2 regions of the Exiguobacterium sp. TDN 0502 genome follow, and region 1 is predicted to be linked to the other one. Evidence: riboswitches for the same ligand, from Rfam matches in the RefSeq annotation. Region 1 holds a riboswitch; the other holds the start of a gene.
The links. Region 1 has a riboswitch for S-adenosylmethionine ahead of ACRPK8_RS15135 (LLM class flavin-dependent oxidoreductase). Riboswitches for the same ligand answer to the same signal wherever they lie in the genome.

Region 1 (9,548 bases):
ACAGTACACGCAACATCAAGAAGGTCGAATTTTTATCGATGGATGCACCGACAAAAATTGACCAGATGGTCAAAACTTATACAGAAGCAAAAGTCAAAGTGACGTATACGAACGGTAAGACAGAAGTCAAACCGTTAAACTACAATCAATTGTTCCTCTCGCAAGATAAAATCGTCGAAAACAAGGGCGACATGATTGCAGCGGGAACTCCAATCGATGCCAAAGGCAATCCGATCATCGACCGGAGTATTCCGGACAAACCGGAAGCCTTCGTCTCGGACGCACCCGACTCAAACAGTCTGCTTGAAGTCCACGGAAAAAAATATATGGTGTCTCATTTCGAGTATGATTCAATCGACAACGCCGGAAACGAAGTCAAAGGACTTCCGGCATCGATGACATTAACCGAAGTGACACAGGACAAAAAAACGGGGAGACTTGCCGTTAAAAAAGCAAGCAAGATTGACTTTAAGAACGTCAATGGACTCTGGACACCATGTAACGGTTCAACGACGCCATGGGGAACACACCTCGGATCAGAGGAATATGAACCGGATGCGCGTGCGTTCGAATCAGATCCTAACTCGTCTGCTTACAAAGATGTCAACGCCTTCGCTGAGCGTTACTTCGGTACGACTGAAAAAGCAAATCCGTACTTCTACGGCTTCACACCGGAAATCTCGGTTGACCGTAAAGGAAACGCAACAGCGGTCAAACACTACAGCACAGGTCGTTTCTCGCACGAGATGATGCAGATTCTGCCGGATCAAAAGACAGCAATCTTCGGTGACGACGGGAACAACACGATGATGTTCATGTACGTCGCAGACAAAAAGCGTGATTTTTCAAAAGGAACACTCTATGCTGCGAAATTCCATCAGACTCGGGCAACCGAAGGCGGTGCCGGTGATCTCGAGTGGATCAAACTCGGACACGCTTCCGATAAGGAAGTCAAACGTTTGATTGATAAAGGAACGAAATTCAGCGACATCTTCGAGACAGCAGATGCGCCGACACCGGGCTTTAAAGCGGTCAAAACAGCGGCTAGCAAAAAGGTCGAATACTTGAAGCTCAAAGCTGGTAAGGAAAAAGAAGCTGCCTTCCTCGAATCACGTCGTTACGGTGCGTTACTTGGAGCAACGTCGGAGTTCAACAAGATGGAAGGCATCACAGTCAACGAAAAGGATAAAAAAGCCTATATCGCCCTCTCTTATCTATCGGGAAGTACCGAAAAACAGGAAGGCGCGGTCCAGGATGATATCCAGTTTGAAAAACGCGAGTCTGGCGTAACATTCGAAATCGATTTCGGTCGTGCTAAAGGCATCAACAGCCGTTATGTTCCGACGAACATGCAGGCACTCGTCATCGGTGAAGATTTAGCGAAGCCCGATGCTTATGGCAACACGGCGAATCCCGATCTCGTCGCGAACCCGGATAACCTCGCTTATTCCGCGACATCCGATACGCTCTTCATCGGCGAAGACAGCTCACTGCACACGAACAACTTCGTTTGGGCTTATAATCTGAAGACGAAAAAATTATCACGTATCCTTTCGGTTCCAGTCGGAGCGGAAGCAACTGGTCTTCGTTCACTCGATCATGTTGGGAAGTATAGCTACCTTCTAAGTAACTATCAGCACCCAGGTGAGTCATTGATGGACAAACAGATCACAGCTGTCGACCCCAAAGCGCTTGAACAAGCGATGAAAGACGGTATCGGCATTCAAAAAACAGGTGGTGTCGGCTACCTGTCCGGATTACCAAGCAGTCATAAATCGTATACGCATCGATAAGATACAAAAACACGGACTCCCGCACGCGGGAATCCGTGTTTTCATGTATTCTTCTTTTGTTTCGCTGCCTCTTCTTCAACACGTTGTAACAGACCGTGAACGATTTTTTCATTTTCCCGTTCTCCTCCGAGTGATAATAAACTCTTCCCGACAAAATTGGCTCCCTCGCTTTTTCCGGTATAGATCAACAGACAACGATCGTGTCCGAGTGGTTTGAGCGTAAAGGTCATCTCGATCTTGAAGATGCGTGCCAACGTGAATCCAATCGTATTCTGTTTGAAGTCGGGTTCATTCGTATAGGCTAAATCGGTCACGATATATGTTTCAAGCCGATTTCCCTGCATATACGTTTGACGATACGTCGAGCCGACGACACCCGGCTTTCGCTCAATCACTTCGTGTTGGACGACATTCGGAATCAAGCGTTGCAGCCTTGTGTGATCAAACAGATGCCATGCTTCTTCGATCGGGATATCAAGCTGCCGTTCTTCTCTCCACGTGATCATACATCTGCCTCCTTTTTCTATACAAATACCCTGTCATCCGGTCTTGTAACGTCCGGTGACAGGGCGGGAGCCGATTCTTATTTTACTGTGCTTGTTTCAAGAGCTGCTCCGAGGAACTTTGCCAGCTCGAGCATACCGTAGCGTCCGGCAGCTGCTTCAGCGTCCGAGTTGTAGTTCGTATTCGTATTGACGTCATACGTATAGATCGTACCTGACGCATCCTTAATGAACTCAATCCCGGCGACCGCAATCTGATTCGCTTGGAGGAATGCTTCGTACTTTTCGATGATCGGATCATTGAAGCCTTCAACGATTTGGAACTTCATCGGTGTTTGCGGTGCCTCTTCGCCAACCGGGCAGAACAAGTCGTCGATCACACAGGCATCGGCCGGGCAAAGCTCGAATCCTTCCGACGTATCGACTCGGACCGCATAGACAAATTTTCCGCCTACGAACTCACAGCGTGTGATATACGGTTCCGGCGCCTGGATATATTCTTGAATCAGTGTGATGCCGTCGACTGGTTCGTCAAATGTCGGACCGTCGAGATAAGCTTCGAGTGCTTCAATCGAGTGGAACAGCTGCACCCCAAGTCCTTTGCCGGCACGGTTATGTTTCGTAATGAACGACGATACTCCGATTTCTTTTGCAGCTTGTACGATTTGATCACGTCCAACAGCAGCCGTTGTCTTCGGTACACGGATGCCTTCCTTACGTAGTGCTGTATACTGATTGACTTTGCTGACCTCAAGGCGGAGCGCACGCGTTCCGTTAAAGACGGTCCGGTCATGCTCTTCTAACCAAGCAAGGACGCCTTCCGTCAACTCCGGTGCATAACGGTGACCACGTGTATGCGAAGAGGCACTCATCCGGCTGTAAAAGACGCCTTCTGGTGGTACTTGATCGAGCGGAACAATCCCCTCATCCAGATGCCACTGTTCGTACGGTAATTCGAGTTCCTCGAGACGTTTAATGAGATGGTCCGTCCATTCCTGGTTTTCGTGGAGAATATGAATTTTTGTCATGATTGTTGACCTACCTTTCGTTTCGCTTCAACCAACGGCATTACGTCACGGGCAAAGCGTTCCATTTCTTCGAGTTGTGGTGAGAATTGTAATAAGAGTAACGTCACACCAACGGCTTCGAACGCCAGAATCCGCTTCGCAATCTGTTCCGGTGTCCCGATCAGGTTCGGTCGTAGACCGCGGTTCGAGACGGAATAATCGTTTCGCTCCACCTGTTGTTCGAGTTGTGATTTACTGATGAAATCCTGATAACCGGCATAGCCGGCGCTATCTTCTTTGACGTCCGTGATGCGTTGCCACTCAAGCAACGCTTCTTCTTCCGTATCCCGGCAAATGATATAAGCGGCAAGACCGAAGCTCTCAAGTGGTGATTTCCCCGTCGCTTCCCGGCGTACTTTCATATCATTGATTTTATGAGCGACTTCTTCAACCGTTCCCCCATGCATGACGTAAGCGTCACAGTGTTCGACGATCGTCCGTTTTCCGGCTTCACTCTCTCCACCGGCATAGAGCTTGATTCCCGGACGCTGGACCGGCTTCGGATGAAGTTCCGCCTGCTCGATCGTGTAGTGATGACCGGAAAAACTATACGGTGACGCATCTGCCCATAATCCTTTCATGACCGTGACGAACTCTTCCGTCCGAGCATAACGTTCATCGTGTGCCGTAAAAATCCCATTGTATTGTTTAGCTTCCTCCGCCCACCAAGCTGAGACGACGTTCAGCGTGAAGCGTCCCCCGCTTAATTGATCGATGTTCGTTGCCATTTTCGCCGTCGTCGCCGGATTATGGAAACCGGGACGAACCGCCGTCATGATCTCAAGGCGTTCCGTCGTTGCGGCGATCGCCGCTGCCGTCGTCCATGCCTCAAGACTTGGTTCCTTGATGCCTTTGATATCATTCAAGTTCAATTCCGCGATCAACGTCGTTGAGAAGCCGATCCGTTCTGCTGTTTGGGCGACGTGTTTGACATAATCGAATGTCGCCGGCATCTGTTCATCCTCGACGTTACGCAACCACCACCCAAAAATTGGTAACCAAAAACCATACTCCACTCCATCATCCCCCTTAACATAAAAAACGCTCTTTTCGAAGTTCGAAAAGAGCGACGGTATCCTGTCCTGTCCGCTCTTATCTTCAGAAGGTATCCCTTCCTGGAAGTAGCACCTTCCGCCATGGCGGGGTTGCTGAAGTGTCTTCGGGCCAGTCCCTCGACTTCTCTAGATAAGATGTGTTGCATTCATCGTACAGAATTCACTGAACTAAAGCAACCATTAAACCGTCTTTTCCCATCGGAATTATTCCAAACAAAAAAATCCCGACATAGTGTCGGGATGAAATATTAGTATGGTGCGACGAAATCCGATGTCGGTTCTGGTGACTGTTCCCCACGGACACGATCGTAGAATTTCGCAAGCGTGACGCTGAAGTATGGTCCAACCCACAGGATAGCAAGACCAAGCGTGACGATTACAAGCAACGCCCACCCAATGAACGATAGGAAGAGCAGAAAAGCTTCCATCTTATGACCATCCATCAGTTGACGTGAACGTGTGATGGCTTCAAGAATGCCAATCGACGGCTCATCTCGAAGGATATAGAACGTCAACAGGTAAGAGAACGACTTGATGATCCCTGGAATGATCAAGAGCAATGTCCAGAGCGCGATGAAGATGAATTGAACGATGGAAAGACCAACTACTTTCAGGAACATTCCGTATGGCTCAAATAAACCTGTCACTTTTGTTTCTTCGCCACGAGCAATCGACATAGCAATCCATGTCCAACCGACTCCTACTGGAATCAGTAAAATCGACACCAATGAGACGACGAGGTCCATGCTATTTGACGGCTCATCGATATCCGATCCAAATAAGTTGGGGACACCTTGAATGATACTAAACAGCAGAAATGCTAGGACTGCAAAGCCCCAACGACCGCTAAGCGATGCCTTTGCCGCTTTTTTTAATTGAGATGACATGAGTAAGGTCCTCCTTGAAAAATAAGTTCTCACCTTACTCTACGGCTTAAAACTTCTAATGTTTCACTCTTTTTTCAATAATTTCCCGTCTTGTTGCTGTTTGAACCAAGCACGCTCAAGTTGTCGCTCACACGCTGTATATAACGAACGACGACCATCAAGGCGTTCCATCGCGAACGGAATACCATGTTTTTTCGCCTGTGCAATGACATGAGCGCTCGCAGCATGCGAAACACGGCTCGTAACGACGACGATGGCATCCGTCTTTTTAGCGAGACAAGCAATCTTTTTCGCGGACTGTGCGTCTCCTGCGAGATGAATCAATTCGATTCCTGTCGGCGCAAAGAATTCGCGATAGACAGAAGTCTGTTGCTCATTTCCAACGATGACGAGGCGCATACCTGTGAAGCGCGTGAAATCAAGCGGTGTCTTATCGACGAAATCCATCAATTGTCCAGGTACAGCTGTCGTCACGATTGGTTCGATCTTCCGCTCTTTTTGAACACGAATGCGCCGCTGTGCTTTTTTAGGTTTTGGGACCGTTTGCCGTTTCATTTTTCGGGCATACCGGTCTGACTTTTTCGCTGTAACAGGTGTCTTCTCTACTAATTGTTTTACTTTTGTCGGACGATCTGATAGTTCGTTGACAACTGGTTTTTCGTACGTAAACTGATGTTTCCAGACAATCGTCAAGCTCTCCTTTCGTCCCCGCCACATGACGAGATCGACGAGTTGTCCTGCTTCTAATCGGAAATAACGCATGTCCTCTACCGGTACAACATAATAGAACGGTTTTCCCGCTTCATCCTGTAGCGGACCATTAACCGTCTCCTCAATGATTCCGTGTGCTTTGACAATTGCTTGTTCAAACACGACACGTTCCGGATTCTCTTTCATCCGTTCCGTCGAAACGACAGCTTCGATGCGACACAGCGTTTTCTGATCATCCTGACGCTCGACACGGACACGGACTTCCATGCCATGCTCGAGATTCCAGTCACGCACGTCTCGTTCTGAAATATGACTGCCGGACCATTCCAGTAACGACCCGCCTTTTAACCCCCGCTGAAACGTATAGGCATAACGCTGCTTGCGTACGGGCTCGACCGGTACTTGAGGTGGAATCACGATGATCTGCTTCGGCTCTGCCTCGACTACTTCATCAATTACCGGTGTCTCCTGTACGTTGCGTGGTGCATAATACGCTGACATCTGAACCCATTCGTCGATTCCATTCACTTCATCAAGCCAGAGTTGCCAATCTTCATACCGCTCCACGACCGCTAATTTCATCTGTACCAATTCCGTTGCGCGTTCGATCACCTGTTGCATCATCTGTAACCACTTCCTTTGCGTTTTTTTCACTATAGCAACGGAAAAACGCGGAAGTAGTTCAAAAAAACAACCAGGTTATTTTTTTACATAGGTTCGCTGGTTAATTTCCACAGCAGGATCCTGACGCTTGTGTTTTGCGACGATGACGATTAGGACGGTGATGATGACAAGCAGGAACCACGAAGACAATTTACCAAGATCAACGACTGCCCAGCCTCCCTCTTGATGCGGGTAGACCCATCCTTTAAAAAAGGTCACGATATTCTCCGCCACCCAAATAAAAAAGGCAATCAGTAAAAAGGACAGGACGATCGGCATCCGGTAAGTCGTCTGCTCAATCGTAAAATGAACCCATGATTTATAGAAGACGAGGACGACGAGGAGCATCAACAACCAGCGTGCATCAAAGATCCAGTGATGCGTGAAGAAATTCAGATAGACGAGACTGCCGACACCAATTGCCAGCCACGGGGAGGGAAATGCCGTAAATCGTAGGCGAAATCGTCTGAATGCCTGACAGACATAGCTTGCGACACTAGCGTACATGAACCCTGCATATAGTGGAACACCGGCTATTTTCGTCCAAGCCTCTTCCGGATAACTCCACGATCCGACATTTACCTTGAACAGTTCAAGTGCTAATCCGATGACATGAAAGAGTAAAATCAGCTTGAATTCCTCCATTGTTTCGTACCGCGTGGCGAGTAAAATGATTTGGACAAGGATACACCAAATCAATAATATGTCGTAACGGGCGATCGGTTCAGTCGGCAGATAACGCGAAAGCGCGAGCGCCGCGAAAATCATCACGGGAAAGACGCAACAGACGGCTTCTATGTATGTAAAACGAATCAGATGTCGGATCGCTTTCATCCTGTTCCCTCCTTTTCCTTCAGTATACGGGTCCCGTTTCTCCTTCCCCTCCTTCTTAGGATGGAAAAAACGGAAAATTTCGTCTTTCTTCTTCCACTTTTCTCATGATACAGTTAACGAATCAATTATTTTAAGAAATGAGGTGCCAGACATGACGCGTCATCGCGCTTCCTGGTTGTTACGCGCTACGTTAAAATGGGGATTATTCCTCCTCGGTTTATTTTTACTTGCCCTCGGGTCATCGATGATGATCACAGCAGAACTTGGTGTCTCGACCTGGGATGTGCTCCATCTCGGTTTACAGAAAAAGACGCCGTTATCTGTCGGAACGATCATTTTGCTCGTTGGTCTCTTACTCGTTTTCGTAAAATATGCGTTAGACCGCGTCACGCCGCAAATCGGAACACTCGTCAATGCGATCTTTGTCGGCGTCTTCATGAATCTTGTGCTTGGTTCTCATCTCTTACCCTCTTTTGAGTCTGTCTGGTTGAATACACTCTGGCTCGTTTTCGGGATTTTCATCATCGGTATGGGCGCAGGCCTGTATGTCGCTGTCGGATACGGGGCCGGTCCACGCGATGGCTTGACGCTGACGCTTGCAGAGCGTTTTGGAACCTCGATTCGCCTGATGCGGACAATCATGGAAGTTACGGCATGCGGTATCGGCTGGTTGCTCGGTGGTCCTGTTTTCTTCGGCACGATTCTCTCGATTTTCTTAATCGGACCGTTTCTCCAATTTTGGTTGTTTTATTTTCGGAAGATCATTGCAGCAATTGACGCAAAAGGTCTTCCAGCGTCTGAACGCCAAATCAGCTAAGTCGCCTGAATCGATATCATTCCGCGTGAATGATATCTTTTTTTATATTGAAAGCAGATAAGTTGCGTCATCAAATTAAACACGTTATATTCGTTTACATATCAATCTTTGATACGTCAAAGGTTTCTTCGAACGAAGGGAAGGATGTGATGGATTGAGTATTTCCTGCAACGAAAAAGGACGTTTGATCTATGCACTCGTCTCCGTCAATAAGACGATCGCTCAAAAATTCGATCTCTGTACGGACGGATTCAGTCAGACTCGAATGGATTTGCTCGCTCAACTGCAAGTCGATCAAACGATCAGTCAAAAAGAACTGCAAAAACGCGTCAATGTCGATCATGCGGCAGTGACCCGTCACCTCAAGCACCTCGAATCAACCGGGATGATTGCCCGTGAGCGTTCAGTTGCTGACAATCGGGTGATTCTTGTTTCCTTGACGGAACAAGGAGCGACGCGCATCGCACGATTACGTGAACAAAAAGACGAGTTCCTCGAGAACTTACTCGAAGGATTCTCCGCTGAAGAACAACGGACGTTAGCTGAGATGATTCAACGCATCGAAGCGAACGCCGACACATTACCTAAACTAAAAGAGGAGTCGATTTAATATGGCAACGCAAACTACAACAGACTTCATGGAAATCGTCAAAGGACGCCGCTCGATCCGTAACTACGATACAGACGTGAAGATCTCAAAAGAAGAAATGACACAAATCCTTGAAGAAGCAACACTTGCACCTTCTTCCGTCAACATGCAACCATGGCGTTTCCTCGTCATCGATAGCGAAGAAGGCAAAGCAACACTTGCACCACTCGCGAAATTCAACCAAGTCCAAGTCGAAACATCTTCTGCTGTCATCGCCGTCTTCGGTGATATGAACGCCGTTGATCAACTGGAGAACATCTACGATACAGCTGTTGAAAAAGGTCTCATGCCACAAGAAGTTCGCGATCGCCAAGTACCAGCCATCCAAGGGATGTACAGCAGTGTATCAGCAAACGATTTGAAAGACAGCATCTTGATCGACTCTGGTCTCGTTTCGATGCAATTGATGCTCGTTGCTCGTGCGCACGGTTATGATACAAACCCAATCGGTGGATACGAAAAAGATCAAATCGCGGAAGCGTTCGGTCTTGAAAAAGATCGTTATGTACCGGTTATGTTGCTATCAATCGGTAAAGCAGTTGATGCAGGATACCCATCTGTTCGTTTGC
Region 2 (9,548 bases), on a different contig from region 1:
TTGATTTTGTTCGACCATGCTTCACTCCGGCTGTCCGCCCATGTGATGCAGGCCGTCAATGGTTGGTGTTGTGCATCCATCGCGATCAAGCTGTGCATGGCACTGCTGAATGCGACGAACTTCGGTGGCATGCTCGGATGACGCTTCGTGATCAAGCGAATTGATTCGAGTACGGCATCAAAAATTTCTTCTGGATCCTGCTCCGCCGTCGACCGATTCGGTGTATGAAGCGGATAACCGACGTTTGTTTGTCCGACGACTTCTCCCTTTGTCGTAAATAGGACCGCTTTCGTACTCGTCGTTCCGATATCGACGCCTAACATGTATTCAGTCATGTGAATCGACTCCTTTCGACATCATTTGTTGCGTTTTCCAGAGATCTTCGACTTCCTGGACGTCATCAAAGTTCTGATGCAAGGAAGCAACCATCCGCTCCCGGTCGCCTGTCTCGATCGCTTCGATGTACAGGGCGTGGTTCGCGAGGATGCGTTCGAAGTCTTCGATGTCTTCCTCGAATCGTACCCGCATCGACAGGAGGATGAAACTTTCCATGACCGGTTTGAGGTTTTGCCAAATCATGCTGACATACCCATGATCGATCGAGCGGATGATCGTTTCATGAAACAGTACGTCCTGAAAGGAGAATTCATCGGCATCCTTATATTTAATGGCGACTTTCATCATTTCGAGAATCTTGCTTAGTTCACGGACGAGTTCCGACCGTTCAATCTTGACGAGCCGTTCAAAAACGAACGTCTCGATAAGAAGCCGGACATCGTAGATTTCCTGGATATCGCGCTCGGATAAACCGACGACGACCGCCCCCATTCGTTCGAGACGAATCAATTGTTCGGATGCAAGGACCTTTAACGCGTCACGGACGGGCGAGCGACTGACGGAAAAATCAGAGGCTAATTTGTTTTCGGATAAAATGGTACCGCTTTCAATCTTTCCTGAAATGATTCGCATCCTTAGTTCGTGTGCGACACGATCTCCGGCGGAGGCTTTTGATAACCACTTCAAGGGGTATAACAGTTCTGACATGGAATCACCTGATTTCTAAAGTGAGTATACTTGTATACAAGTTAGTATAAACGTTTTTTTCTAAAATGCAAACGCTTAACTTAAATCTTGAAAAACCGAGTCGAAACCAGGAAAACGATTCCAACTATGTTAGGGTGAAGGAGTAAATAGTGTAGAAAAAGGGTAGAAAGGAGATTAGCCATATGAACATTTTAGTCGTAGGGGCAGGAGCAGTCGGGGGATATTTCGGAGGTCGTCTTGCTGAACAAGGTGAACAGGTGACATTTCTCGTTCGTCCGAAACGGTATGAACAGTTGCAAAAAACAGGGCTGCAGATTAAAAGTCCACATGGTGATGTGACCATCTCACCACGCCTCATGACGCGGGAGATGCAACCGAACGATGTGTTTGATGTCATCTTACTTTCGACGAAAGCTTATCACTTGGATCAAGTGGTGGAAGATCTCGGACCATTCGTTTCTGAACATACATATATCCTGCCGTTATTAAACGGTATGAAGCATATAGGACGGCTCACAGACGTTTTTGGAGAAGAACGAGTACTTGGAGGTCTCTGCTTCATTGAGTCGACGCTCGACTCGGAAGGACGCATTCTGCAGACGAGTCCATCGCATCGACTGTTGTTTGGTTCACGAACCGGTAGACCAACAGCGCGTCTCGAAGCGATCACAGCCTGTTTTGCACAGGCAAAGGCGCCGATGATGTATTCTTCGCGGATCATGGATGAGATGTGGCAAAAATATCTGTTCATTTCGACGTTTGCGGGCGTGACGACATTATTCCGCGCTGCGATCGGTCCGATTCGGCAAGAATCTGTCGGTCGTCAGATGATCACAGACATCATGAAGGAAGCAAAACAGGCAATGGAAGGACAGGGAGCCGTATTTAATGATGATGTGGAAGCAGGACTGACAAAGCAGATGAATGCCATGGAAGATACGATGAAATCATCAATGTTGCGTGATATGGAAAAGGGGCAATCCGTAGAAGTGGAACAATTTTTCACGAGCTTGTGGAAAGGCTCCGATAGGGAACCGGGCGTTGCTCTCCGGCTCGTTGAAGCGAACTTACGGATGTATGAACAATCAATTGCTAGGTAATTTTTCTATATCAGAAAAATTTTGGAGGAGTGTTAATATTTCGTTTTCATGACGAAACAGAAGATCTTCGTTGGAAGCGTTGACTTCCGAAATATACTTCATCTATTCTTAATGAGATTGAAAAAAAGTGATAATATAATTTTCCGTATTTTTTTCTTGCAATAAAGGACTAACGAAGCAAATGAGAGAGGAAGTTTATCCATTATGAAACGTATTATTATTCGTGCAGGTATGACCCCATTCGAACAATTTGATGCTCCTTATTTGATGAAACATAATTCCATTGGCGGAAATGTCGGGAATCTTATTTATCAATACAGTATCTTCCGGACATTGATGACGGAAGGAACGACAATCACACCTGACTATTACTACTATGACGAAGAACGGGCAGATGAGATCAATGCTAACTTTGATCTATATGTCATTCCACTCGCAGATGCGTTCCGGAAAGAGTTCATGCCGACACTTCGCAAATATACACGACTCATCAAAAAACTGAAAATCCCGGTCGTCGTCATCGGTGTCGGCTTACGTGCACCGTTTGAACCGGATTTAGACGGTGGATTCCCGTTCGACGAAGATGTCAAAGCATTCGTCAGTGCAGTACTTGAGCGCTCAAGCATGCTTGGACTTCGTGGGGAAATCACGTCGCAATACCTGACACGCCTCGGTTTCCGCGAAGGCATCGACCACCGTGTCATCGGATGTCCTTCGATGTATGCTTTCGGTCGTGACCTGAACATCCGCGAAACGAACATTACGTCTGAGTCGATGATCACGGTCAACTCGTCACGTTTAGCACCGCAAAATGTTCTCGATTTCATTACGCGCGGGATGGAAGAGTACCCGAACCATTACTTCATTCCACAATGGATGAAGGAATTGAAATTGACGTATACGGGTACACATCCGATCGCTGATCTGTCCGTGACGAACTATCCGGTGAAAATGTCGGATCCGGCTTACATGAACGATCGTGTCCGTTTCTTCTTGAATGCGCAGACATGGTTCGATTTCATCGGTCAAGCCGATCTCAGTTTCGGAGCACGTTTACACGGGAACATCACGGCGACACTTGCCGGTACACCAAGTATCCTTATTCCAAAAGATGCACGGATGCGCGAATTGACGGATTATCACCAACTGACACACATCTGGGCAAATGACATCACATCGGATACACGCTTATCCGACGTCGTAGCGAATGCCGACTTCCAAAGCCCGACACGTGTTCAGGCACGTAACTTCGATAACTTCGTTGATTTCTTGAACGTTAATGAACTCGAGCATATCTATCAGGAAACGAACTACCCGGAAAACGTACCGTTTGACCGCCAAATGGCGCAAACGGAATTGTTGCCGGCAGTTCAACCGATTTCAGGAGTCAGCCTCGAAGAAGCAGTCGCCCGTTTCGAACAGTTCTTCCCGGAACAAGAAAAGAAAATCGCGGAAGCACAAAAGCAGACAAAAGCGCAGTTAGCTGAAAAAGATAAGAAGATCAAAGCGTTACAGAAACAGACAGGGATGGCTCAAAAAGATCAAGAGATTGCGGCACTCAAAGCGCAATTAGCTGCCCAAACGAAAACGATGAAACATCAGCAAGGAACATTGAATCGTAAAGCGGTTCGTGCAGCATTGAAAACAGCGGATTTATTCGCCAAAAAATAAGCATTTCCCGACATTCCGGATCATCGCGATCCGGAATGTCTTTTTGATAGCAGTATTCTGAATTGTGTTGACAATTCGGAAAAGAGTTGATAGGGTTAGGAACAATTACATACTTATCCAGAGAGGTGGAGGGACTGGCCCTGTGAAACCTCAGCAACAGGTCGTAAGATACTGTGCTAATTCCTGCGGGTGCTGCACCCGATCGATAAGGTTTCCGAATTGTCGACCGACGCATCCGTAAGGGTGCGTTTTTTTGTTTGAAATAGGTGAAACGAGGAGGAAAATGTCATGAAAACGAGCGGGTCCTTTCGGCGGAAGATGGAATCACGTCATCTGATCATGTTGTCGTTAGGCGGTGTCATTGGTACAGGATTGTTTTTAAGTACAGGTTATACATTGGAACAAGCAGGACGCATCGGAACGATTTTGTCTTATTTGATCGGGGCGGTTGTCGTCTATCTGGTCATGTTGAGTCTCGGTGAACTGGCTGTACATATGCCGGAAACCGGTTCCTTTCATCGCTACGCGACAAAATACATCGGACCGGGTACAGGGTATACGGTAGCCTGGCTCTACTGGCTGACATGGACGGTTGCTCTCGGTTCGGAATTCACGGCAGCGGGCATGTTGATGCAGCGCTGGTTCCCGTCCGTTCCGGTCTGGGTGTTCAGTGCCTTATTCGCTGCGATGATTCTTGGGATCAACGTCTTGAAGGTTCGCGTGTTTGCGGAAGTCGAGTTTTGGTTCTCCGCCATCAAGGTCGTGACGATCGTTGCCTTCATCTTGTTGGGGGCAGGCGCCATCGTCGGCTTCATTCCACTAAAGGATGGGAGTGCGGCACCATTCTTTTCTTCGTTAATGGAAGGCGGATTGTTCCCGAACGGTGCCTTTGCGATTTTCATGACGATGCTTGCCGTGAACTTTGCCTACTCGGGAACGGAATTGATCGGCGTCGCAGCGGGTGAAGCCGTTGATCCGAAGCGGACGATTCCGCTTGCGATCCGGACGACGATTTTGCGGCTTGTCCTCTTTTTCGTCGGTACGATCATCGTATTAGCCGTTTTATTGCCAACGGAAGGAAAGGGCGTGCTCGAAAGTCCGTTCGTCGCCGTATTTGATCGGATTGGGATTCCTTACGCAGCAGATGTGATGAACTTCGTCATCCTGACCGCTATCCTGTCGGCAGCGAACTCCGGGCTTTACGCCGCCTCGCGGATGCTTTGGTCGCTTGCGAACGAACGGATGATTCCACGTTTCTTCGCACAGGTGACACCAGCTGGCGTACCACTCCGAGCTGTATTGTTCAGCATGATTGGCGGAGGACTGGCCCTGCTGTCGAGCATCTATGCGGCAGGAAGTGTCTATATCGCGCTCGTCTCGATTTCCGGTCTTGCTGTCGTCGTCGTCTGGATGAGCATCAGCGTTGCCCAGTACCGCTTCCGGAAACAATTCCTGCGCGAAGGGCATACGGTCGACGAACTGGTCTATCGTACACCACTGTTTCCATTCGTGCCGATTGCCGCTTTTGTTGTCTGTTTGATTTCCCTCGTTGGTATCGGATTTGATCCAACCCAACGAATCGCCTTGTACTGTGGTATTCCATTCATCGTGATCTGTTATGTCATCCATGCGTTCACGAATTCCTCTACGAAACGGAGTGTTGAAGATGTCCCGAATCAAAAATCCAGTTGAGCAACGATTACAGGAAGTGCCCTTCCTGATTTTAGATGGTGCCCTTGCGACCGAACTTGAACAGAAGGGATTTGACCTGAACGATCCGCTTTGGTCCGCACGTCTCTTGATCGAAGCACCGGAACAGATCGAACACGTCCATCACGATTACTTTGAAGTAGGTGCCGATGTCGCGATCACCTCAAGCTATCAAGCAAGTATCGAAGGATTCAAGCAACGTCATATCACGACAGAGGAAGCACAGGCGCTGATTCGACAAACAGTCACCTTGGCGCAAAACGCACGAACGCGTAGTGGGAAGAGTGACGCATTGATCGCGGGATCAGTGGGTCCTTATGGTGCCTACTTAGCAGATGGTTCTGAGTATCGCGGTCATTACGGTGTGACACAGGACGTGCTAGAAGCGTTTCATCGACCACGGATTGAGGCATTGATTGAAGCAGGAGCTGATCTGCTGGCATTCGAGACGATTCCGTCGCTCGAGGAAGCTGTCGTGTTGTTCCGGATTCTTGAAGCGTACCCAGAAGTGTCTGCTTGGCTGACGTTCTCGCTTCAAGATGCGACGCACATTAGTGAAGGAACGGCACATGCGACGTGCATCGAGACAATTGGACAACATCCACAGCTCGCAGCGATCGGTGCAAATTGTTTTCCGGCATCTTACGCGACCGACTTTATCCGTCACGTTAAGGCGTTGACGGACGTGCCAATCATCGTCTATCCGAACTCTGGTGAAGTCTATGATCCGGTCGCAAAAACATGGTCGGGTACGAATCAGTGTACGTCGTTCCAAACCGTCGCAAAGACGTGGTATGAGGCAGGGGCTCGATTGATTGGTGGGTGTTGCCGGACGTCACCGGAACATATCGCGCAAATTCGTTCGGTCTGCTGCGCTTCCCAAGCATGAGGAGTGGAAGAAAACAAAAGAACGGACAGAAATCGATCGATTTTTGTCCGTTCTTTAAATAGGGCATGATTCAATTACCGTTCGCGTAAGGCACGATTGAATTGTTGCAGTAGACGTCCGAAATCCTCCGTATCATCCGACGGCCAGTCCGTCAGAAGGCGTTCAATGCTTGCGAGACGTGCTGTCCGGTAAATCGTGAGTTCTTCTTGACCTTTATCCGTGATGTGATAGAAGAAAGCACGTCCATCTGTCGGATCTTTTACTTTCTCCACGAGTTGCTTCTGATCGAGTGCCGCTGCTTGGCGGCTGACGGTCGAGACATCGAGTTGAAGTTCACGGGCAAGTGTTTTGACACCAACGTTGCCGGATTCCGCCAATTGTCGCAGCAAGAGGTAGGAAGCACGATCCAAATTACGGTTGTCCGCCGTCGCCGTCGTTAATCGTCGGATCAGGATCGCTAACTCCAGTTCAATGGTTTCGAGTGCTGGTTGAGACATCGGGTCTCTCCCCTTTCAAAAAAGTCTCTCTGTCCCTCATGATTACCCAATGTAGATAAGCTGTCAATGTGAAAAGCAGGAGGCTTGACAGAGTTGTAGTTGTATTATACAATCATTTTTGTTCTTTTAATTGTATCATACAACTTTTGCAGATGAGAAACGAACGACAAAGGAGAATTCAGATGAAAGCTTATGAGTCGATGAAACAAGAGGTCATCACGGTAAACGATACAGACTTGATTCGGACAGTCATCGAACGATTCATTCAGTCTGGTATTAGCGGCGTACCTGTCATCAATGCCGAGCAGGAAGTCGTCGGGTATATCAGTGACGGAGATATCATGCGCGCGATCGGGAAACACAAAGATATCATCGTCGATACATTCTTATACGTAGATGTCATCAAAGGAGACGAAGAAGGGTATGAAGACCGGATTCGTCATATCTTGAATCGGCCAGTCATGGAACTGGCACGCCGAAAAGTCGTGACAGCTGACGTTGACACAGAAATGGAAGAGATTGCGGCGACACTTGGCGCAAAACGGATTAAAAAGCTTCCAATCCTCAAGGCAGGACGTCTTGTTGGCATCATCAGTCGCGGCGACGTCATCCGCCATTCGTTTAAACAGTTCATGTAACACATTCGATAGAAAGAAGGGACACTATGGCACTTGCTGAAAAAACAACGACGCTTGAGCCGGAAACGGTATTAGCAGAAAGCAAGCACGGATTATTCCACCAGCCGGTTGCTGTCTGGGCAGTCTTTTTCGCCAGCATCACAGCATTCATGGGAATGGGGCTCGTCAATCCGGTCTTGCCGACGATTGCCGAGAATTTAGAAGCGTCAAAAAGTGAAGTTACGCTCTTATTTACAAGTTATAACGCCGTCATGGCATTCGCGATGTTAATTACAGGCGCGATTTCATCACGGATTGGTCAAAAAGGAACATTGATGCTCGGGATCGCCGTCATCGCAACCGTTGCTGGTTTTGCTTCGCAAGCAGACAGCATCTGGACACTTGTCGCGTTACGCGGTGGTTGGGGACTTGGGAACGCCTTGTTCGTCGCAACAGCGCTTGCTGCGATCGTTTCGCTGTCATCTGGCGGAACCGCAAAAGCGATCATTTTATATGAAGCGGCCGTTGGTCTTGGGATTTCGATTGGACCGCTGTTAGGCGGGACACTCGGTTCGATCACATGGCGTGCCCCATTCATGGGTGTTGCGACGGTCATGGTCATCGCATTTCTCGTCTTGTTGTTCTTAATGCCAAAACCAGCAGCATCTGCTGCACCGAAACAGAAGTTATCATTAAAAGCACCTTTTCAAGCGATGAAACATCGTTCGCTCTTGACGCTCGGGATCGTTGCGGCACTTTACAACGTTGGTTTCTTTACGATCATGGCCTATGCGCCATTCGTCATGAAACTGCCGGCTAAAGGACTTGGATTCGTCTTCCTCGGTTGGGGGATGTTACTTGCCATCACTTCGGTCCTAACGGCTCCGAAACTGAAACAATGGTTCGGAACGATTAAAGCGATGGTCTTGATGCTGATCACATTCGCAATCTTGCTTCTGTTGATGGGGATCTTCACGGAAACGCCAGCCGTCGTCATCGTCTGTGTCATCTTGGCGGGTGCTGTGCTTGGGAACAATAACACGCTTATCACGACAGCCGTCATGGACGCGGCACCTGTCGAACGTTCGACAGCATCTGCGGCATACAGTTTCCTACGTTTTCTCGGGGCAGCCATCGCGCCGTTCATGGCCGGTAAACTGGCTGAAATCTTCAACGCAAATCTACCGTTTTATGTCGGAAGCGGCTTTGTCCTCTTATCCGTCATCATCATCGGGGTCAATCTCAAACACATTCGCCATATCGATCGGACGGAAGGCGGACATTAATTGATTCATCTGACAGTCGAGGTCATGTACCTCGGCTGTTTTGCATAGTGATTTTACTTTTAGAGAGCCGTCCTCTTTCATGTTCAATCGAAATCGGTTATTTTCAAGAGAATGAGAGTATTTTTGTAATCAAGAAAGGAACTCGGATGATTCATCAGATCGTTTTTAAAGGAGAAGAAGGCAGGGTATCGTGGAACATTCTGCATGTTCATTCAAAGCAACAGGAGCTGACGATTCAGATGACAGGAGAAAACAGTGAACAGCGCTTGTCAGTTCCATTTGACATGTATGATGCGTTCATCCGTCAGTTTGCCCGTGTTCATGAGTCGCTTCAGGGAGAAGTCGTCTTTGAGCAAGGCGCGATGCGTCTCCATTTACGTTATGATCGACTCGGTCGTGTCTTCATCAGTTGGTCTGACGGAATAACGAGTCAAGCGTTCCGCAGTGATCAAAGTTATTTAAGTGAGGCGCTGGCACAACTTGGCGTATACTGAATCAGCCGATGAAAGACAGCAAAATGAAGGGACGACTTTCAGGTATTACACCCGAATGTCGTCCCTTTTTTGTTTAAAGCGATGGAAGTGATTGATGTAATGGTGTTTTGATCAAGTTGAAGCAAAACGCAATCGTTTGTTCATATTCCGATAACGGAATCGATTCATCGACTTGATGGGCAAGACGGAAATCATGAAAAGAAGCGATCGCAATTGGAAATGCTTTTTTCGCTTGACTGA

Region 2: it holds a riboswitch for S-adenosylmethionine, as region 1 does, so the genes downstream of both, ACRPK8_RS12965 (amino acid permease) here and ACRPK8_RS15135 (LLM class flavin-dependent oxidoreductase) in region 1, are expected to answer to the same signal.

What each region holds. Positions count from the first base shown of each region.
Region 1 is NZ_JBOZGJ010000022.1:7,738-17,285, reverse strand. Features, by position in the region: gene ACRPK8_RS15150 (PhoX family protein) at 1-1,793, shown strand, start outside; gene ACRPK8_RS15145 (hypothetical protein) at 1,835-2,299, opposite strand; gene ACRPK8_RS15140 (ATP-grasp domain-containing protein) at 2,377-3,324, opposite strand; gene ACRPK8_RS15135 (LLM class flavin-dependent oxidoreductase) at 3,321-4,379, opposite strand; SAM riboswitch class I at 4,453-4,555, opposite strand; gene ACRPK8_RS15130 (DUF975 family protein) at 4,667-5,305, opposite strand; gene ACRPK8_RS15125 (DUF2325 domain-containing protein) at 5,369-6,640, opposite strand; gene ACRPK8_RS15120 (DUF817 domain-containing protein) at 6,716-7,513, opposite strand; gene ACRPK8_RS15115 (YczE/YyaS/YitT family protein) at 7,665-8,330, shown strand; gene ACRPK8_RS15110 (MarR family winged helix-turn-helix transcriptional regulator) at 8,485-8,940, shown strand; gene ACRPK8_RS15105 (nitroreductase family protein) at 8,942-9,548, shown strand, end outside.
Region 2 is NZ_JBOZGJ010000013.1:65,177-74,724, forward strand. Features, by position in the region: gene gntK (gluconokinase) at 1-335, opposite strand, end outside; gene ACRPK8_RS12950 (GntR family transcriptional regulator) at 328-1,044, opposite strand; gene ACRPK8_RS12955 (ketopantoate reductase family protein) at 1,227-2,144, shown strand; gene ACRPK8_RS12960 (polysaccharide pyruvyl transferase family protein) at 2,349-3,815, shown strand; SAM riboswitch class I at 3,926-4,027, shown strand; gene ACRPK8_RS12965 (amino acid permease) at 4,104-5,507, shown strand; gene mmuM (homocysteine S-methyltransferase) at 5,482-6,414, shown strand; gene ACRPK8_RS12975 (MarR family winged helix-turn-helix transcriptional regulator) at 6,489-6,911, opposite strand; gene ACRPK8_RS12980 (CBS domain-containing protein) at 7,094-7,549, shown strand; gene ACRPK8_RS12985 (MFS transporter) at 7,576-8,814, shown strand; gene ACRPK8_RS12990 (hypothetical protein) at 8,961-9,308, shown strand; gene ACRPK8_RS12995 (M20 family metallopeptidase) at 9,382-9,548, opposite strand, start outside.